One region of the Paraliobacillus sp. X-1268 genome, then DNA from elsewhere that is predicted to be linked to it. Evidence: riboswitches for the same ligand, from Rfam matches in the RefSeq annotation. Region 1 holds a riboswitch; each other region holds the start of a gene.

Region 1 (8,105 bases):
ATTAAAAAATAGTGGTAAAGTACGCTATTTTGGTGTTAGTAACCAAAATCCGATGCAGATAGAATTACTTAAAAAGTATTTAAAAGATGATTTAATCATTAATCAACTTCAGCTAAGTATCATGCACACACCAATGATAGATGCTAGTTTAAATGTTAATATGCAACATGATAAAGCGATTGATCGAGAGAACAGTGTTTTGGAGTATTGTCGTTTACATGATATAACTGTACAAGCTTGGTCACCATTCCAATATGGCATGATCAAAGGTGTATTTGTTGGTAATAAAGATTTTCCAGAAGTGAATGGTAAAATACAAGAGATAGCAGAAAAAAAAGGGGTAACTGATTCAGCGATTGCGATTGCTTGGATTTTACGTCACCCGGCAAAAATTCAACCGGTTGTTGGAACGATGAATCCGAAACGACTAGCGGATATTGAAAAAGCTTCACATATTACTTTAACAAGAGAAGAATGGTATGAGATATATCGTTCTGCAGGAAATGTGTTACCTTAAATATTAATAGAACTCACTACCAACTAGTTTTGGTAGTGTTTTTTTTTACTCGTATAAAATTATATTTCACAAAAACGTCACCTATAGATGCTGTATTCTATAGTATACTTTGGTTAGTTTTTCTAACAAAAATTAGAAGATTACCTTCTATTTAGTTAGTTAACAAATACATAGAGGCAGAAGGACTGGATTGCATGATTAGAAAATGGAAAGAGAAATTTTTAAATAGGGGTATTAGGAGTACATTAATTATTTATTTTAGTATGGTTGCTTTAGTTCCAATAATAGTGGTAGGTTTGCTTTCTTATAATCAAGCAGCAACATCGCTAGAAAATGAAGTTGGTAATAAAGTAAAAGACTATGCACTAGTTAATATGGAGAAATTAGATCGTACAATGTATGAAAGAATAAGGGACGTGCAAATCATGGCAAACTCAGATACTGTTCTGAATGCTATGGATGATAGTGTAGAAACGGAGGATTATTTAGATCAACAATTGGAGACGTTAGGTTATTATGCTTCGTTATCTATAATTAATTTAGACGGAACTGTCATTAGTCAATCTAGTAACGGTAATTCCGTATCATTAGAAACTAATACGACTGAATGGAATGAAGTGGTTGAGAATGGATTATCTATCTCAGAAGTAGTCTATGATGATGCGTTAGATAGCCACGTTTTAGAAATTAATGTACGAATAGATAATAATACAGAGGATAGAGTATTGCAAGCTAAGTTCAATGTTGAGCATATTTGGGATGATGTTAATAGTATTTCAAGTGATAATGTTGTGGTTGAATTAGTAAATCAAGATGGTGAAAAAGTTGCTGATACAATTTCTAGCGCAAGTACTGATGTTGATGCAGAGATAACAGAACTTGATCAGTCATCTCAACTATTCACTGAACTAAATGTTTCTACACCTGGTGAATCAGGTTTTATCAAAGCAAAAAACAGTTCAGGTAATGATGCAATTATAGGGTATGTCAAAAGTGCTGGATATAAAGATTTTAAAGGATTTAATTGGTCGCTAATTGTTAGTGAGCCAACAGAAAACGCATTACAATCCATTGAAAAAGTAGGCGCTGTTATTTTACTAATTGGTAGTATCACACTTGTTACTGCTATTGTATTGTCAATATTTATCGCAAGGAATATTGCTGATCCACTTATTGGGTTACGTAATCAAGCATTAATCATTGCTAAAGGAAACTTAACTCAAAAGGTAGAAATGAAAGGTAGGGGAGAAGTTCGACAACTTTCTGAAGCGATGAACCAAATGATTGCTAATTTAAGAGAAACAATTGAGCACACTAGTGATGCTTCCGATCGAATTGATCAGCAAAGTAATGCATTACAAAAGATTAGTAATACTATACAAATAGGTAGTCAACAATTGACTTCTACCATGCAGGAGTTAGCTAGCGGAGCAGAAGAACAAGCTACTTCTGCAACAGATATAGCATCATCAGAACAACATTTAGATAAGCAAATTGGTAAAGTAAAACATGAATCAGTATTATTGGAAAAGTCTTCGATAAGTGTTTGGAACATTTCGAATGAAGGAACAGATCAGATGAATGATTCCATTACACAAATCGAAGTAATTAATAATGAAGTGAGAAATGCAGTGAGTAAAGTTCAAGGTTTAGAAAAACAATCACAGGCTGTGTCTGACTTGACTGTTGTAATTAACAATATTACAGAACAGACAAATTTATTAGCACTGAATGCAGCAATTGAAGCAGCAAGAGCAGGTGAAGCTGGGAAAGGCTTCTCTGTAGTAGCAGATGAAATTAGAAAGTTAGCAGAACAAGTTAGTTTATCTGCAGTAGATATAGCTGAGGTAATCAATCAAATGCAACAAGAATCTAAATCGCTAGCTGTTTCTCTGGATGGAGCTCATAAGCAAGTAAACAAAGGTGTTACTCAAATAAAGCAATCTGCAACATACTTTTCAACTATAAAAAATGAAGTCACTCAAATGAATCAACGTATTGCAACTGTTACAACTAACCTAAAAAGAATCGAAGATAACAGTAAGGAAATGAATGTTGGTATTATCCAAATTGCTTCTGTTTCGGAAGAAAATGCAGCAAATATAGAAGAAACCTCTGGATCGATAGAACAACAAAAAGAAGCAGTAGATTTCTTATTAGAACAAGCAGAGGTATTAAAGACATTATCAAATAAGTTAAATCTGAGAGTGAAAAAATTTCAAATTGAATAAGTGAAAGCTAATGATACGCTCTCTAATGAACGTACATTAGCTTTTCGTTTTATTGTCTAGTTCCTTTTGTGTTTTGGGATTGCAATATCATAAAAATCAGCTGTTAATTTTTCAAACCCTTCACTTAATTCTTTATCTTTCATAGGTAATCCATGTCCAGTTAAAAGTAATTTTGGTTTTAATTTGGCAAGTGTTTGAACTGATCTTTCTGCATCATCCCAGTCATGTGTAAAATATGCAGGAGGTCCATATAGTTTAATGATTGGTAGAAGTACCGCCAAACTTGATTCGGGATTTTCAGTTGTAACCGCATCGCCTGCAATTAAAATTTTGTCACTTTCTCGGAAAAGGGAGATATGTCCTGGTGTGTGTCCAGGTGTATGAATATAATGCCAGTCATCAAGGAAGGGAAGTTTTCCATCAGCTGACAATGTCTTAGCTAAATGTTTTAAATTGACTGCATCTGTAGGAAACACTGGTGATAATAAAGAAAGTAAGCCGCCACCAACAGTTGGATCAGCTGGTGGATACTCACATGTGCCATCAACAAAAGGTAATTCCTCAGGATGTACATAAATAGATACATCCCAATGCTTTGCTAACTTTTTTGCAGATCCTACATGATCAAAATGAGCATGTGTCAAAATAATAGCTTTTGGTGGAGTGTCATTAAAGCGTTTTTTTGCAGCTGAAATTATTCGCCCATGATAATGAGCAATTCCTGTATCAATAAGTACCCAATTTTTTTCTGATGGATTACCAAGCATGTATACATTGGATACTAAAGTACGATAAACTGCAATATCTTCGGTTATTTCTTCTGCAATTGCATGATCCATGTTTGTTTCTAGATGGGTTGATATATCCGTATGCTTTTCCATAAATATATAGCTACTCCTTTTTTGATTAGTTTGTAAAATAATATTGTAATTATGCATTTCACGCGACTTTCTTGGATTTTATTAGCTTAGCTGCTTTCTAAAAGTTTGTTGTTTAAGACCAAATCACTATAAATTGCGACGTAAGGAAATGATAAATTAGATGGTGAATTTGTACGTTTAAGCGCTACAGAACTATAAAGAGTAGAACAAATTTTTTATAAAGTTACATCGTATTTTCTATCTTTATTGTAATGAAACAATTTTTTCAAAAAGACTCGATATTCGAATGAAATATGGCACGATACAAAGATAAAAGTCTTGACAACATAAGAATAAAGTCGTAGTATAAAATAACTATTATAAAGAAGTAATAATTACTTTATCAAATGGGGTGAAAGCAAATCGTATTATTTAATTATAAAAAGGCAAATTGTTTGAAAGAACAGGACGCAAAGCTAAGGGTCTAACGTATTTGTTTATACTAGGATAGCCTAGCTACCAAATAATATTACTATTTGGCCATTCTAATTGAGAATAGTTTTATTTTTGTGAAATTACAAGGGGGACACACCAAGATGAAAAACAAACTAGAATCCTTTTTTAACAAAAGCTTACAAAGGCAAATTTTAATACCATTTATTACATTATTAATAGTAGTAGGCATAGTAATCAGTTTCGTTAGTTATACATATAGTGTTTCGATCACAACAAATGAATTAAGTGAAAGTGTCAAACAACAGGCTAATATACTTAGTGGTGCAGCAACAGCTGGAGCAAGTGAAACAGCAATAATAGATATAGCAGATAATACAAAAATTGGTGAAACAGGATATTTTGCCGTTATTAGTAATGGCGAATTTATTGCCCATCCAGATGAAACGATGACGGGTGTAGATATTACACATGAAGAGTATTATGAAAAGATTATCGCTACTAATGCTAGATCTGGTACAGTGGAATATATGTATGAAGGTCAAGAAAAAATATTAGGTTTTTCTGTTAATGAAACAAAAGATTGGATAATCATAGGAACAGTTTATATAGATGAATTAGAGGACAAAGCAACGCCAATTCTTTTACCCATTGCTACTGCACTAATTCTCTCTATTATTATTGCTATTATTGTATCTTTATTTGTATCTAAACAAATCACAAAGCCGATACGTTCCTTACAAAGTAATATGAAGGAAGTAGAAAATGGCGATTTATCTATAACTTTAATACAGAAAAGAACAGATGAAATTGGTCAACTTTCCATTTCTGCAAATGAAATGAAAGAAAAATTACGAACTATGTTAAACAGTGTTTCAGAAGCAGCGCAAGCTATTACATCTAATAGTCATGTGCTTTCCCTTTCAACAAATGAAGTAAAAGCTGCTTCAGAACAAATCGCAGTTACCATGCAGGAAATTGCATCAGGATCAGATACGCAAGCAACACATGCTAGTAATTTATCCATATCTATGCGAGAATTTACGGAGAAAATTGAGCAAGCAAACGAAAAGAGTATCCACATAAAAGACGCTTCAAACGCGGTCCGTAATTTAAGTGGAGAGGGAAGTTCATTGATGCTTCAATCTGTTAAACAAATGGAAAATGTTGATTCAATTGTTAATCAAGCAGTAGTTAAGGTGCAAGGATTAGATGTGAAATCAAAAGAGGTAACAAAACTAGTGTCAGTTATTAAAGACATAGCTGAGCAAACAAACCTTCTTGCTTTAAATGCTGCGATTGAAGCAGCACGTGCTGGAGAAGCAGGAAAAGGTTTTGCAGTAGTAGCTGATGAAGTTAGAAAATTAGCAGAACAAGTTTCTGGTTCAGTTATAAGTATTACAGAAATAGTTAATATGATCCAAACAGAAACTTCAGACGTGACGAACACATTGGAAAATGGTTATCAAGAGGTAAAGCAGGGTAGTGAGCAAGTTAAGAAAACGGGACAAACATTTGAACAAATTAATCAAGCCTTAGTAGATATGTCTAATCAAATTACAATAGTAAATGATAATTTACTACAAGTAACAAATACAAGTAAAGAAATGAATAGTGCCACAGAAGAAATAGCAGCTGTTGCAGAGCAATCAGCTGCAGGGGTCGAACAAACTTCTGCTTCAGCTCAAGAAACAAGCAGTGCAATGGAAGAGATGGCTAATCATACAGAAGACTTAACAAATGTCGCAAAAAATTTAGCGAATCAAGTCAATAAGTATAAACTATAAACGTAAATAAAAAACACCTTCGAAAAATGACGCGATATTGTGTTCATAAACGAAGGTGTTTTTATTAAATAGCTTGGTTAATACTATTATCCTTACCAGATTGATCTAGTGCATCTAAGCAATTATCCAAATGATCAAAACCTCTGAAGGAAGGTCCCTTATAATTTTCAGATTGTAAAGTCCAAATTGGTGTTAGTGGTATTAAAGCTTCTTCAGAATAACTCATAAAAGGTAAATAAACATAATAGTTTCTAGTGTTTACAGTAATTTTATAACCTATATACAAGGAGTCTGCTTGACCTTTGGCTAGATATGTTGTCATACTATCAAAATGATATTTATTAGATAATTGTGGTATGGAAAGCTCAAGATTTTCAATTAATTGATTGCGCATACATATTTTCATTAAGACCGCCTCCGAATAAGTTTATTACTAGGATGGCGATTTTTGTTAAAGTTTAAACATATTTTAGTCAATATTTTTAAAAAAGTAGGTAATTGGGTTATCTGTGTAGAAGTCTGTATCTGGAATCGGCTTGTTATTTTTCGAGTAAATAGTCAACTGATTAATTACTTTCGCTAGATGATCCTTATTTGCTTCAGAAAAGTCATCAAAAGCAACACCGTAATAAAAAATATCTTGTCCAATTTCACTTTTCCAAACGAAAGATCCAATGATTTCAAAATCAAATCCTAATAGTGAAAAAGTATAAACAATTTTCATGTTTGATTGAACTGGTAATTTTAAATCAGACATTAGCTTTAAGCCACCTAAACTAATATTTTCAATTAATATGTTTGCCGTGCCTACATCTACTTTACGATTATTAATTTCAAGAATAGATAGTCCACCTTGTAAATATCCAGGGAAGGATAATCGATAATATTTTCTTCTTTCTACTTTAGGTTTTGTCACTTTAGTTGACTTTGGAATTGGAAGAAAACTTTTCTTAATCAATTCTTCAAATCTGTTACTTGGTACAGCTTCGGAAAAAAGATAACCTTGTATAAGGTGACACTCTTTTTGTTTTAGAAATTGAAGTTGTTCAAAATTCTCTACACCCTCAACAATGACTCTCATATCTAATGATTTTGCGAGATATAATATGCTACTAACTATTGCAGCATCCTTTTTATTATCATCCAATATATTTAAGATAAAAACGCGATCGATCTTTAATTCATCAGCAGGAAAATCGCGTAAGTATTGTAAAGATGCATAGCCAGTTCCGAAGTCGTCAATTGCAATTGATATACCTAATGCACGTAGTTGTGAAAGTGTATGCTGTACTTTGTTTTCATTTTTTAAATATGTACTTTCTGTTATTTCAAATGTTAGAAAGTGTGCAGAAATATCATATTTTTCTAATTGCTCCTTGATAAATGAAATTAATCCTGGTTTTAAAAATCGATTAGGAGATATATTTATAGAAATAGGTCGTAATATATAATCTTGATCTTTCCATATTTTTAATTGTTCGATCACTTTTGTGATTACCCAATCCCCTATATCGTTCATCAGATAGTTCTCTTCAGCTAATGGAATAAATTCAGATGGAGACACTAAACCCCATTCCTTATGGTTCCATCTTAATAAAGCTTCAGCGGATTCAATTAATCCAGTGAAGGCATTTACTTGTGGTTGATAATAGACTTCAAATTCTTCATTAGTAATCGCTTTTCTTAAATCTCGTTCAAGCATGTATTTTTTAAAAGATGAAATATTATTGGATGGTGAGTAAAATTTATAGGTATTTCCTCCATTATTTTTTGCTTCTTTTAATGCAATGTGTGAACTTTCTAAAATTTTTAATTCTGTATCACCATTATCTGGATAAAAGCTAATACCTACACTTGTTGTAATATTTAACTGATAATCAAATATATTGATTTCCTCTTCAATTGTTCGCAAGAGTTTATCAGCTAAATTACTTGCTGTATCTATTTGCAATGTTTCAGTATCAATTATAATAAAGTCATTGCTTACTAATCTAGCAACATAACTAGTAGAAGATAAAGTCTTTGTTAGCTTGCTAGCAATATTTTGTAAAACTTTATTGCCAATTTGATAGCCTAAAGAGTCATTTATGTGAGAGAGACGATCTAAGTCCAAATAAAAGAGGGTGAATTGTTTTTTCTTCTGAATTAACTCAGCAATTTTCTCAGATATGCTACGTTGATTTGGTAGATTAGTTAGAACATCGTGTGATGCATAATAAACTAATTCCTCATGCATTACCATTTCTGAAGTTATATC
Region 2 (8,105 bases), on a different contig from region 1:
ATGGGAAAGTATATGATGATTTATATGAAGCCATCATAAATGGTGAAGATAAAGTCATTACAGATGAACAAACACTTCTACAATTGGAATTATTAGAAACGGGAGTTAAAAATTTAAAGTAAAAGCATAGATCTTAAGGCGTATGAAACCAATCGTATCTTTTAAAAGGCTTACTAATATAGTAAGTCTTTTTATCTTCGTAATATCGCTTGACCTTAAAGTAACTTTAAGATGTAAGATAGAATTTAGGGGGGATGAAATGAGTGGTTTTATGAGAATACAAGATATATCTGAAAGAACTGGGATTTCTAAAAGTGCAATAAGGTATTATGAATCGAAAAATCTACTAAGGTCAGTAGAAAGAAACAGCAGTGGGTATCGGATGTATTCTGAAGGTCAAGTTGCAAAAATAAAGTTAATTTCAAGTTTACGATTAGCAGATATACCTATTAAAGACATTGAGGCATATTTAAAGGAAAACGATACAAAATCAAAAAAAAGAATGATGGATGAGTGGATCCAAATTATACGTGGAAGACTTGATAGATTGAATGTAAGTTTACATTATTTAGATAGTAATTGTGAAAGTGAACAAATTTATCTGATAGAAAAGAGCGAGGAGACTATTATTTGGTTTTTGGCTGAATCTAACATTGGACAATTCAAAGAACATGTTAGAAAAAGGATGAAAGAACTTAAGAAATTAAATATTCCAATAAAAAGCTGTTATTTAAACTATCTATCTGGAAAAGATTTAATTAAAGCAAAGATTGGATTTTGTGTACCAGTTGATACACATGCAAATAAGCTTTCTGAAATTCACTCAATTGAGCATACTGCATCTTGTATTTGTATAGCACTGGCTTTTAAAAGTCCAATTTCAAAAATTCAAGATGGTTATCAGAAATTAATGCGTTATGCAATTGAAAATAAATGGGCTCCTACAGGTTCGATACTAGAATGTTACCGTGGCGAGGATTTTTCAGATCTTGACTTATTAATGCCTGTCACTCAGATTGGAAAAAGGGAGGACGAGTAAATGCTTGGGAATGAAGAGTTAGTTCTAAGACTAGTAGAATTAAAAGGGGACTATAACCAATTTGGTATAGAGCAAGGAAAAGAATTAATCGCATTACCGAATTGGGATCACCTGAGGAAATTAACGATTAATGAAAATGAGGAAGATGTAAAGGAATTAATCAAAGGTATTTCACCGAATCTTTATCAAGAACTGAAAGGCTTGGCAGAAGGTTTAGACTTGGATTTAGATGCGACTATTAAACACTTTAGTGGATATGATGTGAGATTTCCTAAGATGGGTTGTACTACTTTAATAAACGATGGATATTATGCTCGGAATTACGATTTCAGTCCAGAACTATACGATGCAAGACTTGTAATTACGAATCCTACAAATGGCTATGCTAGTGTAGGTTTTAGTCACCAAGTAATTGGTAGACTTGATGGAATGAATGAAAAAGGGCTTGTAGTAGGGTTGCATTTTGTAAATAACGAACACAGTGAGAAAGGTTTTGTTGCTACGACTATTGTTAGAATGCTATTAGAACAATGCGCAAACATTGAAGATACAGTAAGTTTTATCAAGACTATTCCGCATGGTTATTGCTACAACTATTCCATTACAGATCAAAGTGGAAAAAGTATAATAATAGAAGCATCCCCAGATCAACAGGTCATAAATTTCTCTAATCCTCGAATATGCACAAATCACTTTGAATCGGATATATTGAGAATGAAAAATAGTGTTGATATACAAGGCTCATTAAAACGTAAGGAATATGTAAGTTGCTTATTGCGAGAGAGTCTGTCGCCTATAGCTGCTTATCATCATTTTAATGATGAAACTTCACCATTATTTTCAAAATACTATAAAGAGTACTTTGGTACATTGCATACAGTTGTCTATTCACCCGATAATTTGAGCATTATTGTTGGTGTTGGTGGAAATTGTAAACCATTGTTATTTTCTTTAAAGGAATTTATGGATGGGATATCAACTCTTCCTAAAAGTATGGAAGGAACAATTAATCAAGTAATGTAAAATAAGAGCCCTATAAAACATCTAAAAGGATTACGTAGAGGAGAATTAGTGTATAGCTCTCTTCTAAAAACAATTTATTTAGTTATATTTCAATGATTGATGTAGGTAAAATAATGAAGCGAAAGTTGATACAACGCCTCCTAATACTATCGTAAAATTTGTTCCAAATTCATTAGCTAATAGACCAGCTATAAACGCTGCTAAAGGCATAAGAATCCATGCCATAAATCGACTCGTAGCTTGGACACGTCCTAATAAATGATCGGGAGTTAGTGTCTGTCTTATTGTAACAATACAAGGGTTCATCAATGAGGCAGCAAAAGTGCCTAAAGCATTGAATACAATTAGCAGAAAATAGCTAGATGCTACGCCAAATAAAATAATCGAAAACCCACCGATAAAAGAAGCAAAAAATAAGATGCGCCTGTATGTGAAACGTTCACTTAATAAATTAGTAACTAATGCACCGGTTATCGCTCCGATTCCTCCAATCGATATGAGTATACCAGTCTGTTCTACTGTTAAATTAATTGTATCAGTTAAATGAAATACCATCATGGTTAAAAATAAGGTTGTACCAAAGATTGAAATTAGCATTGCTAGATTTGTATAAAGTATTGGCTTTGTTTGAATAACAAATTGGAAACCTTCTTTAATATCTAGCCAGAATGAACTTTTCTTATCATGCTTTTGAGGCTCTTGTTTTAAATTGATACTTAGAATCGCAAAAAATGCTACAAGAAAACTAAAGCTATTTATTAAAAGCGCATACCCGGGGTTGTAAAAACTAATAATCAATCCACCTAGACCTGGCGCAACTAATACAGCAGTATTAAATAAACCTGTATTTATAGAATTGATAGCTTGCAGGTCCTCTTTACGTACTAACCTTGGGATGGAAGCAAATTGAGCAATATTATATACTTGACTTAGTATCCCAATAAGAAAAGCCGCGCTATTTAAGAACCAAATTTCTAATAAGTCGAAAATAAATAGTACCCCAATTAAACCAACAATTATACATCTTGCCAGATCACATAGTAATAACAAATGTTTTCTATTATAACGATCTGCTAATATCCCGGTAAGTGGTTGAAATAAAATTGGTAAACGCTCAAGTGCCGCTACCAACCCCATGCTCAATGGAGAACCTGTTATAGCCAAAACCATAAGAGGAATAGCGATCAAATAAATTTGGTCACCACAAAAAGATATGACATTTCCACCAATAAAACGAAAAGCAGAGTGATTTTTCTTAAATTCAGATACTTCGTTAACACTTCTTTTTAATGATTCTGCCATCTCTTGTTCCCCTTATCTTGGATTTAGATATTGTTCCATCTCTTTTGGTAATGATTTTAGTGCATTTTGCTTCAAACAATACACTCCATTCACTATCTCTACTAATCTAGCTGACCTAAGGATTTTGAGATGATGATGAACCGTAGATTTTGCTATGTCTAGTTCATTTGTGATGTCTTGTAATGTTAAGGTATTTTCATATAATAGTTTGATCATACGGAGTCTAACCTCATCACCTAGAGCTTTATATCTCAGAACTAGAAAGTTATTAGGGATATGCGGTTTATTAGGAAATATACTTTCATTTGCTATCGGATAGTAGAAAACTTTTGTTCCTTCTATATCTGCTTCAATATTCCAAGGTCGATAAACATATTGTGGAATTAGCAAGACTCTACCGATACTTGGCTCTGGTAAATAGATAATCCCACCAGTTGCCCATTCTACCAACGCTTCAGGAGACATCCGCTTAGACATGTGAATTTTTGATTCTAAATCCGTTTTTAGATAGGTAGTAACCTCTTCTGGTTTTTCATTTTTAATAACCTGTTCGAACCAGCCTTTCATAACAGCAATGAGATGCTCCTTTAAATAAGCAGCATTTACATCGCAAATAAATTCGATATAAGTAGGAAAAAAAGGGTTGTCTTTTGTTAACGTCATTAATTCGGTTGCTGCGACGTGTTGTCCGATTGCCGCCCTTAGCCTTATTTCGTCATATTTCTGGCCGATGAAAGGTAGACAAATATACTTTAAATCTGTTTCAGATAGCTCTGAAATGTATGAAATGAAATGCTTGATTTCAGTAAATTCTTCTTGGTGAAGCAGCTGTAATAAAGACTTCCAAGTGTTTTTCTCTTCCACGGTGGCTAGGTGATCTAATAAGTCATCCGAGATAGAGCTTTTTACTTGTTTCCAATATTCTTGAGGCCTTTCTAAAGTCTTAATTAAAGGACTGTTTGTCACAGCAGCAATCCCTAATGCACATTCCCAAAGTAACGAATATTCGAGTTGAACTTCATAGGTCTCTCTTTTTCTACTTGTGGTATTTAAAATATCCATTAAAGCACCTCTTTTTCTAATATAATTTAATTCTAAATTATTAGAACATTAAATTCAACATATTTAAAATTTTAAATTCAAATATTACAGAATAAAAGAATAATTCCAGTAAAAACAGTACTATCTAATTATTTACTTATTATAGAAAAAATTGTTAAAATTAATAATGCCAAGAAAAACATAATATTATATTTGGCAAACCTATTGAAAAATAGGGACGCAAAGCTACGAATCTAAGGTAAAGTAATTTTCTATGATCGTCGGGTTGCACATATTAATGACTATAGTTATTTAATCAAATGACTTGTGTTGTTTTTGTAATGCAACTTAATGACAAGAAGTCGTTAGTTTTTTTGCTCTGTCGAGACGGTTTTGAAAATTGCACTTACTATGAAATGAGAACTTAGGTTTTCGTTTAAGGAGGTGAATGAACAAGATCAACTTATTAAGGCAGAAGTTAAGCCATATGAAAATAGAGTCATGGTGGTAAGGTCAGGGTATGAAAATTTAAAACATTGGAGGGATTTTAATGAAGAATGTAATCACAAAGGTATTTACGCGTTTTTTATTGTATTCTTTTATACTATCTTTGGTGACGGTCGGATTCGCAAATCAGACAGTAAGTGCTGCAAGTCTTTCTATATCTAACAGTGGGGCTTGGTTTGAAACTGCATATGTAGAGTGGTCACCTATAAGTAATGCAGAAGGATATAATGTATATATTAAACCTGCAAGCGCTCCAGATTCTCAATATCAACAAATTGACAATGATTTAATTCGTAACTACGCTTCTTATTGGAGAGCTGACGCCGTAGGTCTTGCAGCTGGAGATTATGTAATGAAAGTGGACGGTTTACTTAAAGATGGCTCTAGTGTAAGCGATTACACAAATACACTTTCCGTAAAGGAACATGACAGATCTGGATTTGCCTTTGCAGGGAACTCACAATATGGCACAGCTTCAGGAGCTTATAATGAGGATGGGACACTTAGGGAAGGAGCTCAAGTTATTTATGTAACATCTGAGACTGCAACAACAGTTAAGCAAGAAGTAATAATCAATAGCTCAGGTGATAAGGAAACGGGAGTTGGTATAGGAGAAATTTTATCATTAAGAAAAAAGGGATATGATAAAACACCACTTGCAATCCGGTTTATTGGCAAAATTACTGATGACAACATGAGTGGACAACTTAATAGTAATGGTTACCTTGAAGTGAAAGGTAATACAAGTTATTCAGAAATGAATATTACTTTAGAAGGTATCGGAGAAGATACGTATGCCTATGGATGGGGAATACTAGCGAGATATACTGGTAATCTAGAAATTAGAAACTTAGGCATGGCTTTATTCCCTGACGATGCAATTTCACTTGATACAGATAATGTGAATGTTTGGGTCCATCATAATGATCTATTCTATGGAACTGCAGGATCAGATTCTGACCAGTCAAAAGGTGATGGTTCAACAGACCTTAAGAAAGGTTCAACAAATATTACAATTTCCCACAATCATTACTGGGATTCAGGAAAATCTTCTCTAGTCGGGTTGAGTGAATCATCAGAGTTCTTTGTAACCTTTCACCATAACTGGTTTGACCATTCAGACTCTCGCCATCCACGTATAAGAGTGGCATCTGTACATGTGTATAATAACTTTTTTGATGGAATCTCGAAATATGGAATTGGGGTGACAACAGGTGGTTCGGCGTTTGTAGAATCCAATTATTTTAGAAATGCAAAATATCCTATGATGAGTTCCTTACAGGGTACTGATACGTTAGGGAGTGGTACATTCTCTGATGAAGATGGAGGAATGATTAAAGCATACAATAATACAATTGTTGATGCTACAAGTTTAATTTACGCAAATTCAAATGAAGGAACAGCTTCAGCTAATACAAGTTCATTTGACGCATACCTAGCATCGTCTAGAAACGAAACGGTACCAAGCACATACAAAACACTAGTAGGGGGAACAACTTATAATAACTTTGATACTAGTATAGATATGGGCGTAAATGTATCGGCTATTGATGAAGTAAGTGCTGTAGAACAAATTGTTAAAGAAGAATCTGGTCGCCTAAATAACGGAGACTTCACATGGGAGTTTAATGATGCAGTTGATGATAAATCATATAAACTTAACTCAGAACTTATGACAAAAATAAAAAATTATACAACAAGCCTTATATCTGTAGGAGGGAATTCAATAGAAATGCCTACAGACCCAACTCCAACAGACCCAACAGATCCCAACCCAACGGAGCCAGTAACTGGAGAGTATTCTCATAATTTCACGACTGATGGAAAGGATAGCGATTTCTTTACGATCGAAGGAAATCTATCATCAAGTAAAGGAACAGTAGAATATAGCGGCTTAACACTAACGCAGAGTCTAAAAATTGAGAGTTCAACAAGGATTGCGTTTACAACTTCAGAAGAGTCAACATTAACTTTAGTGTTTAATACTGGAGATGATGCAGAAATCAAGATAGATGGAATAATTCATCAAATGAGAGATGGAATTGTCATAGTATCACTTAAGTCGGGCGATCATGTTATTACGAAAGATGACGTGGCAAATCTGTATTACATGGACCTACGCTAAAAGTCTACTTATATAAAAAGTTGTCAACTGATATGGTTGGCAACTTTTTTGTCATTAAAAATTAATTAGCGTTAAAAACAGTACAAAAATAAAAATGGTGTAAAAGTCTGTTCCTCTTCTCAATTTATCCCTCATGCATTTTTAAATTAAGATGGAAAGTCCTCAGCATAGTTAAAGTACATATACAGAAGAGAGACACATCTAGCATAGTAAGCTAGTTGTGTCTCTTTTCTTAAAGCCTTTCACAGCTACTTGATTGAAAAGTCAAGCTAGTAAAGTCGCTTAAAGTTATTCTTTTGGATCGTCCTTTTTATCGATTGGAATGAAATCAAATATTTCCTGTGTTTCAAAACTATCGATTAGTCTGTTGAGCCAATCAAAATAACCAAGCCAATTTTGAAGGTTGTTAATGTCATTTTGAGCATGCTCAAAAACTTCTTTAGAAGAATCTGAGTTAGTAAGTAGTTCCTGTAATTCAGTGATCGTTTTTTCGATCGCCGTAGTATTCATCGTAACGGCTGGTCGCCACTTAATATATAAATCTTTCCTCACACCTTTTATCCAAGACTTTTCAACCATATTTAAATCAAGTAAGCTTCTCACCGCAAGACTCATACTTGCTTTCCTCATTCCTAGCTCTTCTTTCATCTCATCAAGTGTAAGGGCTTTATCTGAGAAAAAAAGTAAGCAGTATAACCTTCCAATTGAGTGGGGATATAATGTAGGAAGTCTTAGCAATAAATTAACGAATTTATTTTTTGTAAAGTTTATTTTTATTCTTAATTATTTGAAAATTATAATAATTTTTAACGAAAAGATAAGGTTAAAAGAAAGAACAAATTTAAAGTGGAAAAAACTAGGGATTATTGCGGGTGTATCATTATCTCTTGTAGCTGCAGGTTGCGGACCAGAAAGTTCAGATAACGGTGAAAATGAGACTACAACAAATGTTGGTGAGGAAGTAGATTACACTCTTACAGGCATTGAACCTGGTGCTGGAATTACGCAACAAGCCGATAATGCTTTAACTGAATATGAAAATCTTTCTGGTTGGGAGCATGAAGTATC
Region 3 (8,105 bases), on a different contig from region 1:
AATGAAAAGCATCCTAATTGCTATTCACGCATTGCAGGCAAAAGAAGTTTTTGTTGTTGCGCACCATGATTGCGGAATGAATAACCTAGACACAGAGACACTAATAACAAAAATGAAATCAAAAGGAATTACAGAAGATAATTTAGAACAATTACCAGTAAACGCTTCAGAGTGGTTAGAAGGTTTTAGTCATGTAGACGAATCCGTTAAACGTTCTGTTTCCGTTATAGAGAGTCATCCCCTATTACCTGAAGATATTCCTGTTCATGGGTTAGTAATAGATCCTCATACAGGTAAGTTGGATTTAGTTATCAAAGGATACTAAAAGTTAATCAGAAAATAAAAGGTGACATGCATATTATATTTATGCATGTCACCTTTTATTTTTATGTAACAAGCTATTAGCTAAAGTATAGTTATAACTTTGGTAGACGTCGGTCATACATTAAGTAAGCAGTAATGTGCACAATAACATTATACATAGCAAATAAACCTAATAATTCCCCACCTAGACCGAATTTGTTAGTCGTTAGTAACCAGATGGCTATACCTAACAATATTATAAATCGGACAGTTCCTGAAATACCATTTAAAGGTGTCCAAAGACTCCAAATAGCCTTTATTTCTAGTTCTACTTTTTGATAACAAACATAATGATAAGGTCGAATACGAAACATGTTACTTACGGTAACAAGTTCATCTCGTTTTTCAATTGGTTTCTTACAATATGGACATATAATTAATTTCATCACTTTTCTCCCTTCAATCTGTTAATTATAACAATCTTTTTAAACTTATTAAAAATTAAATAACTTCCTGAAATCAATTAACTATCAAAAAACCTTCTTGCACTTAAATTTTAATCACTTTTAAATCGAAATAGAAATAAAACTGCGACATAGCATTCTTTATATAAATTGCAATGCAATAGAATTTTCGCCCCGCTCCTCAAGCGAAATGGGCTCCCTTTCCGCAGGCACGGCTTCAGCTAACTCGGAAACTAAGAACGTTTCCGAGTGGATCTTCAGCCCATGCTGTTCCTGCAGGAGTCTCGCCCATTTCGCTTGATCCGCTAGTTTTGTCATTAAACATTTTATCAATTACAAATAAACACATTAATCATTAGTTTCTTGAAAATGTTTCGACATGATTCTCTCTTATACTTAAAAATAGATCCACTAATCAGCGAAGGAAGCAAATGGTTGAGACTCCTGTGGGAATAGCACGAACCGAAGATCCTCTATAGAAGCGTTCTTTGCTTCTATAGATAGCTGAGGTTGTGCCCACGGAAAGCGAAACTATTTGCTGACGTAGCGAGTAAGACCAGATTGTTACGTCAGTGTCTAAAAAAATTTAATCATAAACAACAATTTTATCAGAAAAAAAACGAATTATCGAACTTATCCTATGAAAAAAATAGCAAACTCGCAACCAATCGTTTGCGAGTTTATATTTACTTACTATTTTGCTGTAGTTTTAATGATAGTAATTACTTCGTCTCTTGCTTGACGACTTTCATACTTGCGCATATTTTTTTCAAAAATCGGGCCTTCTTCTTTTAATTTTTGCAAGGCATTTACTAGCGTGTCTCCCGTTAATTCTTCTTCTTCTAATACATGTGCATAGCCTTGATTCTTAAAGGAATCAGCATTTAATATTTGATCACCACGACTTACTCGACGAGATAATGGTATTAAAAGCATCGGTTTTCGCAATGCTAAAAATTCAAAAATCGCATTGGCGCCAGCTCGTGATAAAACAAAATCAGTAGCAGCAAATAGGTCACTTAATTGTTCGTGGACATATTCAAACTGTTTATACCCTGAAACACTTATAGTGTGATCAACATTATCCTTTCCACAAATGTGAATAATCTCAAATTCTGAGGTTAGTGTCGTTAATTCAGCTCTTACAGTTTGGTTGATTTGCTGCGCTCCCGCACTACCTCCCATAATTAGTAGTGTAGGTTTTATACCTTGTAGTCCAGCATATGCTAATCCCTTTTGTTTGCTTCCCTGCAAAAGCTCTGGTCTCACAACTGCTCCAATCCATTCAGCTTTTTTCTCAGGTAAATGTTGCATCGTTTCAGGAAAGGTTGCAAGAATTTTTTTAGCAAACGGCATTGCCAGTTTGTTCGCCAATCCAGGGGTAATATCTGATTCATGTATCACAGCTGGCACACGTCTCATTCGAGCTGCTATTAAGACCGGTACAGAAACAAATCCACCTTTAGAAAAAATAACTTGTGGCTTTACTTTTCTTAAAATTCGATACGCTTGCTCTATACCTATTAATACTTTAAATGGATCTTTAAAGTTTTCCATAGACATATATCTACGTAACTTTCCTGTTGAAATTGGGTGATATGTAACACCTTCTAATTTCCCAATTAGCTCACGCTCAATTCCCGTTTTCGATCCAATATAATCAACTTTCCAACCTTGTTCTAAAAAGGTAGGAATAATTGCAATGTTCACCATAACATGACCAGCTGTTCCGCCACCAGTAAATACAATAGACTTTTTACTCATTAATAAAATCCTCTCTTTTTTCACAGTGCTCTATACGGATTTTATCATAAAAGGAACGCAAATATGTATGAAACAATTACTATTAGAAAAAAGAACTGATATTTTTATGATTGAAATGATTCTGCCACTCTTACTAATTCACTTTTTGTTATTTTATTGGAAACTTCTTCTTTTTTAACAATACCAGAACGGTAAACTAATTTATACGATATACCTGCTTTACTCCAATGAAGTGTTTTTGCGAAGTTATTATCAATGTAAGAGCCGCTTATTTCTCCTTCCAATTTAATCGGATCCCCGTCAATAAGATTCTTAAATTCTCCCTCAACTGCTTGAAACGTTAAAAGATCATTTTCTTGGGAATAAAAACTAATATCTACAGCCTCTTGATTTGTATCATTAACTACATACTGATCTGAAATAATAAAATCCACTTGAATAGGGACGAATTCCGGTGTTTCAGGATTGAATGAAAGTCCCTCTAAAGCTTTTTCTACTTCCGAATTTTCATAAGCATAATAACCTTCAGGAATCGCTACCTGTTGTTTACAACCAATCAGTGTAAAAAAACTTATCATACACAAGAAAACATATTTTTTCATTAATTTTCGTCCCTCCTTCTATTTTTTCAACAAAAAACATGTTATTTATTAGACGTAGAAATCGTTCGATCCGTTTCAGTTTATATAAAAAAAACAGAACTAATATCCATTTATCGGATAATTGTTCTGTTATAATTAGTTTTGATATTTGCATAAATATCCTGATCAAACGTAATAGGATCTACATAAATAACTTCTGTCTGTTCTTGATTCCCCTGAACATATGATGCTGTTTGTTTTATCTTTTCAGGGAAAAACCCTATTGAAAAAAAGTGTGGCACTAGATAAATAACCTCATAATCAGCTGCCAATAAACGTCTTAATTCAGATTCGAAATTTGGTTTGTTCGAATTCAAATAAGATTCGAAGACAGGTAATTCTAGCAATCTATTTTCTAATTCACGTGCAAAATAAGTAAATGTATTACTTGCTTCTAAATACCTACTACCGTGTGAAACAAGGAGAACTGCTTCTCTTTTTTGTTTACCCTTCAAACGCTTATTTACTATACGCTTTTGAGTATTTAAAATAAGTTGTTCCCTAGCACCTAATGGTTCCCCTAAATGGATAGGTATCTCGGGAAATGTGCGTTGTGCAATTTTCACTTCATTAGGAATATCCTTTATTACATGCACTCCAGGTAATAGAAAAATAGGCACAAGAATAATTTCTGTCGCACCTTGCTCCGAACATTTTGTAACACCTTCAATAATTGATGGCTCTGCTTCTAGAAAAGCAGTGATCTGGATTGGAGCATTGATGTATTGTTCCATCTGTTCCAATTCTAATTGAAATTGTTTATTCGTTTGATCATTTTTACTACCATGGCATATATAAAGAACTGCTCGCATACATAATTCACCTCTAACAACATTCTATCATTTAAACTAATATTTAAACAACATTGCGACAAGTTGAAAACCTGCACCTATCGTCCAAAAAACAACATAATCTCCACGTGTTACAACTCCAGTTTCTACTGCTTCATGTAAAGCAATAAATGGACTACTGGTACCTGTATAACCAAAGCGATCTCCAACATAAATCAATTGTTTCTGATCTAAAGCAAATTTATTTTGAATTTTCAAGATATTAGCTAAAGAGAATTGGGATAAGCAGTAGGCTTTTATGTCATTTGTTGTTAGATTGTTTCTTTCTAATAGTCTATCTAACATTCTATAAGTTGGTGGCATTGCCAAATCGGCATTAAAAGGAAGCCATTTAATATATTTATCTTCTTCACTGTTTATATTCGATAAGCCATTTCCAGGATACATAATTTTATCATGATTAACTGAATCAGTATGGTAGATAGCATCAATAAAACCAGAATCTTCTTTTGTTTTCTCCAACACTACAGCGGCAGCAGCGTCACCATAATTAGCATATGTAATCTCATCTTCTGGATTGCTAATAAGCGAATTATAGTCAGAGCCTACAACAAGTGTTTTATTTATTCGAGCATTTGCTTTCATATAATAAGACGCTTGTTCTACAGCAACTGTCATGCCAGCACAATTAGCATTAGAGTCAAATATTATCGTCTCACTATCTGCCTCAATTGCAGCATGTAAAAACATCGTATTAGTAGGAAAAGTAGTTTCTGGTACTTGCGTTGAAAATACAATCATATCGATATCCTTACCAGTGAGATTTAGCTTTTTTAATAATTTTCGTGCAACAGCGACTCCCATTGTCAATCCATTTTCTTCTGAATTATCAATCACATATCTCTTATCTCTACCCATATGTGTTAAAAATCTCTCTATATCTTTATCTCTCTCAGCAAAATGATTAATGAAATATGCATTATCCAGAATCTTATCCGGATGATAAACATCTACCCCTTTAATTCTAATGTTTTCCACTAACAATACCCACCTTTAAACCAATATCATTTAAATAGTTTTACGCAATCTCGACTACTTCAGAATTTGTTAAACCTGAATTTTTAGCAATTCGTTTCAACTGCATTTTTATTACAGGATTTTTCTTGATTGTGAAAAGAATCTTTTCGAATCCTGATTGGTTGTACATTTTAAATGAATTTTCTAAACTCGGCACCATATCTTTTGTCAGTATATTCATAGTGGTACAATCAACATCTAATGTATATTGATTAGTTGTAATAGCACCTATTTTTGTTTGATAATCTTTCACGAACTGCTCCACATCTGCAGGCTCAAACGAACCACTTACAATCATGTCTACTTTCTTATTTGTTTCATCAACCTTAATACTATACTTTTCCATTACACTTTCCCCCTGTTTTATACCATGTACGCAAAAAAGCCTACAAAAACATTTGTAGGCTCACAATCATTTTAATACGTGCTAAATGACTAAATGCAGCTCGACTATCTTTGCTCTAAAGCTTTAGATTCGTGGCTTTGCGTCCTCATTTTTCAATAAGTTTGCCAAAGTATATAGTTATAATTGCTTAAATATAATATCATAATATGTTCTAAATTAGTAGTTCTAATTTAAATAAATTAACTTTAAAAAGGCACCTTTAGAAGGTACCTTTTAGTTATGCTATGTTTAATTGTGCACTTCTTTTTTTAATTCTTTGATATTTAACTAATTGGATTATATACCACGCTACTACTAATAAAGTTAAAATAAAACCAATTGTTAAAGAAAGACTATAATCAAGTCCCAATCCTTCAGGAGCATAAAAAATGTATGTTGTCGATACACCAGTCATAAAAATAGCCGGTATTGCTGCTATCCAATGAAATTTATGACTTTCAACTAGATACATTGCAGCTGTCCAAAGCATTACTGTTGCAACCACTTGATTTGTCCAGCCAACATACCGCCATAAAAATGTATAATCAATGGTCGCTAGAAAGAATGCAGGAATAGAAACTGGAATTGCAATAAGTAGTACTTTAATTTTATTATTCATATCAAATATATTCGAAAGCATATCTGTTAAAATCATTCGTGATGATCGTAATGCAGTATCCCCAGTTGTTATTGGCAGAATAATTACACCGAATATCGCTAGAATCCCACCAGTAACTCCAAGTAATGACGTTGAAATTTCGTTAACAACACCTGACGGACCTCCAGCGGCTAATGCTTCTTGTAATCCAGTAGTTCCATTAAAGAAAGTCATCCCTGCAGCTGCCCAAATTAATGCAATAACTCCTTCAGTGATCATTGCTCCGTAAAAAATTCTACGCCCATCTGTTTCCTTTTTCATTGTACTCGCAATAATTGGACTTTGTGTCGAGTGAAAACCAGAAATTGCTCCACACGATATTGTAACCATTAATAAAGGCCAAATAGGTAAATCACCAGGATGCAAATTTTGCAATGTAATATTAGGGATTGGTTTTCCTGAAAACAGCAAGGCAATTCCAACAGAAGCTGCCATTATTAACAAGATCGCTCCTAGAATTGGGTAGATTCGTCCAATAACACGATTAATTGGCAATACAGTTGCTATAACAAAATAAGCAAAGATAATTACTAAGGAAACAAAAAAGCTTAATGGTGTAATTTGCGAAATCAATTGTGCAGGTCCAGCAGTGAATGCTGCTGCAACCAAAATCATTAAAACAAGTGAAATAACATTAATAAATGACTTGATATACTTTCCTAAATATCGGCCAACAAGCGTTGGAAATTGTGCCCCACCGTGACGTAAGGACATCATTCCTGAAAAATAATCGTGTACGCCCCCTGCAAATATACTACCTAACACAATCCAAAAGAATGCTACTGGCCCATACAGAGCGCCAGCAACCGCTCCGTATATTGGACCTAATCCCGCAATATTTAGCAATTGAATCAAGTTTCCCTTCCACCAACTCATTGGAATAAAGTCTAAATTATCACGCTTACTATATGCAGGTGTAACTGTTTCATCGTTTACTACAAAAACTTTCTCGACAAATTTAGAATAAAAAATATAACCAAGTATAAGTGCAAATAATGCAAGTAAAAATGTTACCATATCCATTTCCCCCTGTTAAAATCGTAAAGTATACATATAGTAACACTTTCTGACAAAAAGTAAATACAATATTCTGAAAAAACTATCTTTTAAATAAATATACTATTGGCAGTTAAGGGATTTTTAAGAAATGAATCTTATAATCGGTAATGTAGAGGATATCATCTCACCTAAGAAAGGAACATTTTATGAATAAAATTATTAGTGTCTTTTTGGCACTTTCCATCCTGTTAAATGTCTATTTCATCTTTGATAATAATACAAATGAAATAGATGCAACTGGAAGCAAAATCTCCTATTCTCTCAGTAATTTGGAGGGAGATCCCGAACAACAATTGCTAGATATCATTAACAATTCAACCGAAAGCCTTGATATAGCTATTTATAATCTTGATGATACAGTTATTTCAGAGGCTATACTTGAGGCAAATCAGCGTGGTGTAGCTATTCAGATAATAACAGATCAAGAGAAGATAACGAATGAAGATAGTGAGGAGATTTTTACCTCATTTTGGGAAGCTGGTATTCCAATCAAGATAAATACCGAAACTAAAATGCATTTAAAATTAACAATTGCAGATCAAACAACAGTAGTGGCTGGTTCATTTAATTATACAGACAACTCTAGTGAAGAAAATCAAGAACTTCTTTTTTCCATTGAAAATACTACATTAGCAACAGAATGGAATGATTTATTCCTTACTTTATGGGAAAGCGATGATTACACATATTGGACACCTTAAAAACTAGAAAAACGCTCAACACACTTGGAATTCTTCAAGTACGTTGAGCGTTTTTATTTTTAAACATGGATTTTTTCTATTTCTTCCGCCAAAAGTCCATAAATAACGTGGTCTACATAATGGTCATACAGCCATTCTGCTTGTCTTAATTCAGCTTCTACTTTAAAACCAAAACGTTCAGGAAGAGCTCTACTTTTTTTGTTATCAGTAGCGACGCTTATCTCAATTCTATTAAGTCCAAGTTCGTTAAATCCATAATCAA
Region 4 (8,105 bases), on a different contig from region 1:
TGGTGGTTCGATTGAGATACCAGATAATTTAGCTGCTTTAGTACAGAATGAAGTAATTACAAATGATCGGATTACTGGGAATATAGCTATAAATCTTAGCAAGAAGGATGCTGTATCTATACAAGGTGAGGGTTCTATTAATGGAATTGTATATGCTCCAGAACTAATAGGTAGCAATGTGTTAAATTACCCTGGAAAGTATAATAATGATACATATTCTGGTAAGATACCGGAAGTTAAACCGATAGGTAATATGAATCAGGTTTATCTAAATGCAAAAGAAATTATAGATAATTTCCCTGCATATCCTACGTATGAAATTATGCCTGATGAGCAAATAAAAAAGTGGGGAGCCAACCATGATGTCATAAAAAGTGGGATATTGACAATAAATCAAGCAACTAATGAATATGTAATGAATTTAGATAAAAACATTGCATTAAAAAAGTTACACATTACAGGTGCAAATACATTAGAAATTAAAACAAATGGGGAAAATAGAGAAATTGTGCTAGATGAGCTATCCATTCAACAGGGAGAAATAAAAATTACTGGTGGAGGTAATCTTACAATATATGTTGAAGAGACAATAGATTTTCATGAAGGTACTCAAGCGAAACTGAATTTAGGTGGGACTATTGACCAATTAACAATATATTTAAAAGGATTTAATAAAAAGGTTGATCTGAGTGGAGATAGTATTATAGGTTCTTTTTTTGCTCAAGGTGCTGATATTTATACTACTAGTACAGGGGGTATACAAGGTCACCTACTAACAGGCGGTAATAAAGTCGTAGTAAATGGTACATATAAAAATAACACCTTGTTATTGGCTCCAAATGCAACTGTTGATATTGTAAACAGTGGTACGTTTAATGGAACTGTAATAGCTGATAGACTATTTCTCGTAGGGAGCGGATCTTTAACTTATAAAGAAGTCAATCTCGATGACTTCCCTTTTGGATCTAGCAGTTCCCCATCAACGGATGACTTAATTGAAAAACAACCAACAGTAGAATTAAATTAGGGTTTTAATCATTGATACGAAAAGAGGGGTCAAATGGCGATACGAAATAAACGGAAACTTGGTGACGTCCTTAAAGAAGATGGCTTAATTACCGAACAACAAATAGTTGAGGCAATAGAACAAAAACGAGAGAAACAAAAACTTGGGGATGCACTGGTTGAACAGGGCTATATTACGGAAAAGCAATTATTAGAAGTTTTAGAAGTACATTTGAAAATTCCAAGCGTTTCTTTATATCGTTTTCCAATTGATGAAGGTTTAATGGATCTTGTTCGAAAAGAAACAGCACGTGAAAATACGCTCTTACCTATTCAACAACAAGAGAATATTTTAACTGTTGCAATGAATGACCCGCTCGATTATTATGCAATTGATGATTTAGAACTATCAACAGGGTTTACGATCAAACCTGTAATCGCAACAAAAGATGATATTTTACAAGCGATAAATAAATATTATGACATGGAAGACGCTTATACAGAAGAAGAATCTGAAAATGAGGAAGCCCCTGCCATTCGGATATTAGATCAAATATTACAAACAGGTGTAACGCTAAAAGCGAGTGATGTACATATTGACCCTTCAGAGTCGAAGGTTATGATTCGATATAGAGTTGATGGTATGTTACGAACAGAAAAAACAATACCAAAGCGATTACAAAATGCTTTAATTGCCCGAGTGAAAATATTATCGGAATTAAATATCACGGATACACGTTTGCCACAAGACGGTAGAATTCGTTTAATCATTGATGCGAAACCAGTCGATTTACGGATTTCAACCTTACCAACGGTTTTTGGTGAAAAAATAGTTATTCGTATTTTAGATTTAAGTAATATATTTAAAACATTGACAGAACTTGATTTTTCAAAAGACACCTTAGACAAATATCAAAAAATAATCGAACAACCTTCAGGATTAATTTTATTAACAGGTCCAACAGGTTCTGGTAAAACAACGACACTTTATGGATCAATCAATGAATTGAATCAGGAAGATGTTAATATCGTCACAATAGAAGACCCGGTTGAATATCAATTGGAAGGTATTAATCAAGTTCAAGTAAATAGTGCGGTAGGTCTTACTTTTGCAAAAGGGTTACGCTCAATTTTACGTCAAGATCCAAATATAATAATGGTTGGGGAAATTCGTGACCGTGAAACTGCTGAAATAGCTATACGTTCAGCACTAACGGGGCACTTAGTTTTTAGTACATTACACACAAACAGTGCGATTGCAGCGATTCCTCGTCTATTTGATATGGATGTTGAGCCTTATCTTGTCGTTTCTGCTTTATCAGCTGTTATGGCTCAACGTTTAGTTAAAAAGGTTTGCGTTGATTGTAAACAATCACGATCCGTAACTAAAATGGAAAAAGAAATTTTTAGCCGTCATAATATAGATTTAACGGAAGTGGTCGAAGGTGTTGGTTGTGATAGTTGTAGATCAACAGGTTACCGTGGTAGATCAGCAATTCATGAGCTTTTAGTAATCGATGATAAAGTCAAAAAAATGATGATGAATCAGTCTGATATGACAGATATTAAAGAATATGTAAAGCAAAATGGCATGCGATTTCTGTTAGTAGATGGTCTAATAAAAGTACAGCAGGGTATTACCACATTTGATGAAGTATTACGCGTGGCAACGGAAGAGTAGGTGAGCAAACATGGAAAATAGACTAGAGGAATTATTAACTACAGCATTTCATAAAAAAGCATCAGATGTTCATTTAACTGTTGGTTCACAACCAATTTTTCGTGTGGACGGTCGGTTACAACTTCATGGACAGGATAAATTAGAGCCAACGGATACAGAACAAATGGCTAAATCGATTCTAACTGAAGAGATGTGGTCTAAATTAATAGAAGAAAGAGAACTAGATTTATCACATGGAATTGCGGGTGTATCACGTTTTCGAATGAACATTTTCTTTCAGCGAAATTGTATCTCATTAGCTATTCGAACGATTCCAACTACGATTCCATCTATTGAAGATTTAGATTTACCTAACGTATTGAAAGAAATAGCAGGGTTACCACAAGGGTTAGTATTGGTAACAGGTCCAACTGGAAGTGGAAAAAGTACTTCTTTAGCAGCAATGATTGATTATATGAACAAAACAATGAACCGACATATTATTACGTTAGAGGATCCAATCGAATATCTGTATCAGCATAACAAATGCATTATCGATCAAAGAGAAGTAGGTTTCGATACGAGTAGTTTTCAAAAAGGGTTACGTGCGTGTTTGCGTCAAGATCCAGATGTGATACTAGTTGGTGAGATGCGCGACTTAGAAACAATTTCTACAGCAATAACTGCTGCAGAAACGGGACATTTAGTTCTAGGAACACTGCACACAACTGATGCGTCCTCAACGATGGATCGAATTATTGATGTTTTTCCTGCCCACCAAAAGAGTCAAATAAGAATTCAACTTGCTAATGTGTTAGAGGCCATTGTATCGCAGCGCTTGTTTCCTTTGGCAAAAGGATTTGGACGAGCAGCAGCAACTGAAATTTTAATTAACACACCTGCAGTAAAAAACTTAATTCGATCAGAAAAAATGCATCAGATTCCTAACACCATGCAAACGTCTAAAGAGTATGGTATGCATACCATGACGATGGATATAAAACGGATGATACAACAAGGAATTATAACGCAAAAACATGCATCTCCGTATTTAAAAGATATGACTTTTTAGTTCAAGTTATGATGGGGGAAGAGGTGGAATTTTATGAACTATTATGCGTATAAAGCGAAATCTGTCGATGGCAAGATAAAAAAAGGGAAAATTAGTAGCGAGAATGAAAAAGAAGCGATCAAACAATTAAAGTCTCAAGGACTAATTTTATTTGAGATAAATGAATTGAACTCATTTTTATACAAAGATATTTATATAGGTAATCCAATAAAGAATAAGGATTTTGTTATTTTTCTCCGTCAATTTTCGACGTTAATAGATGCCGGTATAACATTAGTAGAAACAACTTCTATTCTAGAAGATCAAACACAAAGTAAACCACTAAAAAAAGCACTACAACAAATTCAAAACGATCTAGAAGAAGGAATTGGCCTATCTGATGCATTAGCAGAATTTCCTCGTCTTTTCCCTGAATTATTAATCAGTATGATCCATGCTGGAGAAATTAGTGGTAATTTAGATGAAATCCTTGATAGAATGGCTACTTATTATGAGAAACAATACCAGTTAAAACAAAAGATCATAACTGCATTAACCTATCCTGTTGTGGTTGGTATTGTTGCCGTATTTATCACTATTTTTTTACTTGCATTTATTGTACCGATTTTCACGGACATGTTCCTATCTTTTGACCAAGAAATACCACCATATACAGCAGCGATATTAAATATTAGCGATATGGTTCAGTCTTATTGGTGGATTATGATGATACTAATATTAGTATTAGGTGTGACGATTAGATTATTAAATCGACGCCCAAACATTTCTTATTTATTTGATGTCATAAAACTTCGAATTCCAATATTCGGTATGTTTATTCAAAAATCTTTACTCGCTAGAATGACGCAAACATTAAGTTCTTTGTTAAATAGTTCTGTACCAATCTTACAAGCTGTTACGATAACGGAACGGGTTATAGATAATAAAGTAATTAAACAAGTTTTGCGTGAAAGTAGAGATTCCCTTGAAAAGGGAGAGTCACTAGCCACGCCTATGGAAAAACATTGGGTTTTCCCTAAATTAATTACACAAATGATTGTTGTAGGCGAACGAACAGGTTCAATTGATGCGATGTTGAAAAAAGTTTCTGACTTTTATGAACAAGAATTAGATGAATCATCGGAAAAGTTAAAGTCATTAATTGAACCGATAATGATTCTGTTTTTAGCTGTAATCGTAGGCGCAATTGTTTTAGCGATCGTTATACCTATGTTTAGCTTGTTTGAAAATATCTAAAAGTGTAGACAGGTTATAAAAATGTAGTATAATAGAACTATTAGTATAAAACGAATAGTAGAAGCAATGAAGGTTTATCTGTATCTGGGCACTTGGATAAATTTGAGCTAGTAGTGCAACCGACTGACACCATCTTTATGCTGTGAGTCTTTTTTTATAAGAGAAATTAAATGAGGAGGAATAATAAAATGTTAACTAGAATGAGGAAAATGTTACGCAATGAGAAAGGTTTTACATTAGTAGAGCTTTTAGCAGTTATTGTTATTTTAGGTATTATTGTAGCAATTGCTGTTCCTGCAATTGGGAATATAACTGAAGATGCTAGAAGTAATGCTGCTGAGGCACAAGAGGAACTAATCCTTGATGCTGCAAGACTAGCAGATGTAGAGGGTAATTTTACGAGTAGCAGTACTACAGTACAGGATTTGATTGATGATGGCTATTTAGAAGATGGAGATTATGTCAAAACAAGAGTGATATATAAAGATGGTGGGACATACAGTTTTACTAAACCAACTACAACACCATAATCAGGTTAATGAAAATTAATTTTCAATATAAAAGATCCCTTCCCAAAGGGGTCTTTTATACATAATTAGGAGATAAAAAATATGGAAGTCTATTATATCGTTATCTTTTTTATTTTTGGAAGTGTATTTGGTTCATTCTATAATGTTGTTGGTTTGCGTGTACCGAATAATAATTTCTTAGAATCTGAACGTTCTTATTGCCCTCGTTGTGATAAAACATTGCATTGGTATGAGCTGATTCCGATATTTTCTTATCTGTTTCAAACTGGTAAATGCAGAAACTGTAAAGAAAAGATTTCCCCTCTTTATCCTACAATAGAATTATCTACAGCTTTCCTTTTCAGTTTTAGCTATTATTTTTTTGGGTTTCAATTAGAGCTAGTAATGGCACTAATACTCACTTCTTTATGTGTGATTATCGTTGTTTCTGACATCACTTATATGCTAATACCTAACAAAGTTTTATTGTTTTTCCTACCGTTTTTAATTATTTTACGCTTTATTGATCCGTTAGAACCGTGGTGGTCTTCAATTGCTGGTGCAGCAGTCGGATTTATATTATTAACGCTGATCATTCTTGTTAGTAAAGGTGGTATGGGTGCGGGTGATATGAAGTTATTCACTATACTAGGAATTGTGTTAGGATATAAAGGAATTCTACTAACTTTTTTTCTAGCAACTATTTTCGGGACAATTATCACATTGCTATTACTGGCTACTAGAAGAATCAATCGTAAAAGTCCGGTGCCATTTGGACCCTCTATTTGCATCGCTGCGTTAACTACTTATTTTTTTGGTAGTCAAATAATCAATTGGTACATTACATTATTTTTTTAAAGGATGAACACAAATGAGTTTATTTAACAAAGATAGAATAAACATCGCTATAAATGATACGATGATTCGATATCTTGTTTCCACTAAAAAAAACGTTACAGCTAATAAAGACTATGGGGAAATACCATTGGAACATGGCATTGTTGAGGATGGGAAAATCATAGATCAACAAAGGTTAACAACTATCATTAAAAATGTTGTTAAAGATAAAAAATGGAGGAATAAGCACCTCGCATTTTGCGTTCCAGATGCTTTTGTTACGATGAGAGAAGAATCAGTACCTAAACAATTAACTAAAGATGAAGTGAAAAAATATATTGAATTAGAATTAGAAGGTAGTATTCGACTGCCTTTTCAAAATCCAGTTATAGATTTTGAGGTTATTGCAGAAGAAGAACAAACCAATAAAATTCTTTTATTTGCATATCCAAAAGAACGGTTAAATGCTTACTTAGAAGTGTTTGAACGAGCAAATGTAAAACTGATGGTAGCTGACTTGTCTTTTCTATCGGTATATCGGACTTATTATAATTTGGATCTTGCTAACAAAGAAGAGCATTTACTTATGATTCAGTGGTCTAAAACGGACTTAGTGCTCACCGTCTTTCATGATCAAAAACCAATCTTCAATCGCCATATTCATTTGAATAGTAATGATATGATTTTTACTAATAATCTAGTTGAAGATTCGATGCATTCAATTGAAGATATGTGGAGAGAGCTGATTGATGATCAGTTAATAACGATAGAACGTTTTATGGATTTCTATCAATATTCTATTATGTCAGGTGAGGCCCAAGTTTCTCATTTATTATTAATCGGTGATTTTCCAGCGCAGTCGTTAATAAATGAATCACTGGCATCTCGTTTCAATTTGCCAATTAAAACTATAGCATTTCCTAGTGACTTACCACCAGAATATGCTACTGTATATGGATTAACACAAAGAAAGTGAAGAGAAGACTATTTAAACTTCATAGTAAGGGGATCACCTTATGATAGAAATAAATTTTGTTGAAAAAAAGAAGATAAATACCGCCCTATATTTGCTACTTGCTATATTTATGGTCAGTTTACTTATTATTAGTATTAGTTTCTTCATTCTCCATACAAGTTTGGAGAATAAATATGTTTCTCTACAACAAGAAAGAATAGATAAATCTGAAATTATAGCAGAAATTAATACACTTAACATGGTCGAACAACAAAAACAGACATTGAAAGCACAAATTGAGCAATTAGAAACTGCTGTTTATCCTTCTTTATTTTTATTAGACGATATCCAAGCTGATTTGCCAAACGATACGTTTATTGAAAACTATTCATTTACTATCACGAATGGTGTAACAGTAGGTATTCATTTAAATGCATTATCAGAAGCTGCCAACTTTAGTCAAAATATTAATGGGTCGACATATGCAGAGAATGTAAATTTAATAAATTTAGAAAAAATAGATGATTACTATGTTGCAACATTTAATTTTGGTATTAATGCAGATTATTTAGTGGAAGAGGCTGATTAAAATGATATTTAAATGGTCACGTATCTACTCATTGCTATCGATTGGTGTAGTTTTACTAGTTATTATAATTGCCTTTTTTTCTTATTATCAATTTATTTATCCTAGTCAACAAGAAGTAAGGTACTTAGAAGGTGAACTTGCAGAACAGGATCAATTGATCGAAGATGCGGATTTAAGTAAACAAGAACTTGAAGATGAAATTGTTAATTCATTGGATTTACAAAAGCAAATCCCAATAGATA

Evidence for each region. Region 1 has a riboswitch for cyclic di-GMP ahead of D2K62_RS00300 (methyl-accepting chemotaxis protein). Riboswitches for the same ligand answer to the same signal wherever they lie in the genome.
Region 2: another riboswitch for cyclic di-GMP. It lies ahead of D2K62_RS04785 (pectate lyase family protein); the one in region 1 lies ahead of D2K62_RS00300 (methyl-accepting chemotaxis protein).
Region 3: another riboswitch for cyclic di-GMP. It lies ahead of D2K62_RS11650 (hypothetical protein); the one in region 1 lies ahead of D2K62_RS00300 (methyl-accepting chemotaxis protein).
Region 4: another riboswitch for cyclic di-GMP. It lies ahead of D2K62_RS09095 (competence type IV pilus major pilin ComGC); the one in region 1 lies ahead of D2K62_RS00300 (methyl-accepting chemotaxis protein).

Annotation. Positions count from the first base shown of each region.
Region 1 is NZ_QJSK01000001.1:52,525-60,629, forward strand. It holds gene D2K62_RS00285 (aldo/keto reductase) at 1-517, shown strand, start outside; gene D2K62_RS00290 (methyl-accepting chemotaxis protein) at 712-2,748, shown strand; gene D2K62_RS00295 (MBL fold metallo-hydrolase) at 2,805-3,629, opposite strand; cyclic di-GMP riboswitch class I at 4,044-4,132, shown strand; gene D2K62_RS00300 (methyl-accepting chemotaxis protein) at 4,205-5,848, shown strand; gene D2K62_RS00305 (DUF5634 family protein) at 5,913-6,254, opposite strand; gene D2K62_RS00310 (EAL domain-containing protein) at 6,318-8,105, opposite strand, start outside.
Region 2 is NZ_QJSK01000002.1:19,058-27,162, forward strand. It holds gene D2K62_RS04760 (oxidoreductase) at 1-122, shown strand, start outside; gene D2K62_RS04765 (MerR family transcriptional regulator) at 260-1,039, shown strand; gene D2K62_RS04770 (C45 family autoproteolytic acyltransferase/hydrolase) at 1,040-2,062, shown strand; gene D2K62_RS04775 (MFS transporter) at 2,141-3,364, opposite strand; gene D2K62_RS04780 (ArsR/SmtB family transcription factor) at 3,377-4,426, opposite strand; cyclic di-GMP riboswitch class I at 4,611-4,699, shown strand; gene D2K62_RS04785 (pectate lyase family protein) at 4,956-7,037, shown strand; gene D2K62_RS04790 (hypothetical protein) at 7,326-7,667, opposite strand; gene D2K62_RS04795 (glycine betaine ABC transporter substrate-binding protein) at 7,825-8,105, shown strand, end outside.
Region 3 is NZ_QJSK01000009.1:65,845-73,949, reverse strand. It holds gene D2K62_RS11680 (beta-class carbonic anhydrase) at 1-325, shown strand, start outside; gene D2K62_RS11675 (hypothetical protein) at 417-749, opposite strand; gene D2K62_RS11670 (undecaprenyldiphospho-muramoylpentapeptide beta-N-acetylglucosaminyltransferase) at 1,461-2,531, opposite strand; gene D2K62_RS11665 (hypothetical protein) at 2,636-3,133, opposite strand; gene D2K62_RS11660 (sirohydrochlorin chelatase) at 3,244-3,984, opposite strand; gene D2K62_RS11655 (ketoacyl-ACP synthase III) at 4,021-5,001, opposite strand; gene D2K62_RS11650 (hypothetical protein) at 5,042-5,386, opposite strand; cyclic di-GMP riboswitch class I at 5,478-5,562, opposite strand; gene D2K62_RS11645 (carbon starvation CstA family protein) at 5,664-7,100, opposite strand; gene D2K62_RS11640 (phospholipase D-like domain-containing protein) at 7,289-7,843, shown strand; gene D2K62_RS11635 (GNAT family N-acetyltransferase) at 7,903-8,105, opposite strand, start outside.
Region 4 is NZ_QJSK01000005.1:108,215-116,319, forward strand. It holds gene D2K62_RS09075 (pilus assembly PilX N-terminal domain-containing protein) at 1-1,027, shown strand, start outside; gene D2K62_RS09080 (GspE/PulE family protein) at 1,061-2,686, shown strand; gene D2K62_RS09085 (type IV pilus twitching motility protein PilT) at 2,697-3,737, shown strand; gene D2K62_RS09090 (type II secretion system F family protein) at 3,771-4,973, shown strand; cyclic di-GMP riboswitch class II at 5,027-5,107, shown strand; gene D2K62_RS09095 (competence type IV pilus major pilin ComGC) at 5,162-5,503, shown strand; gene D2K62_RS09100 (prepilin peptidase) at 5,585-6,340, shown strand; gene pilM (type IV pilus biogenesis protein PilM) at 6,354-7,295, shown strand; gene D2K62_RS09110 (PilN domain-containing protein) at 7,336-7,863, shown strand; gene pilO (type 4a pilus biogenesis protein PilO) at 7,865-8,105, shown strand, end outside.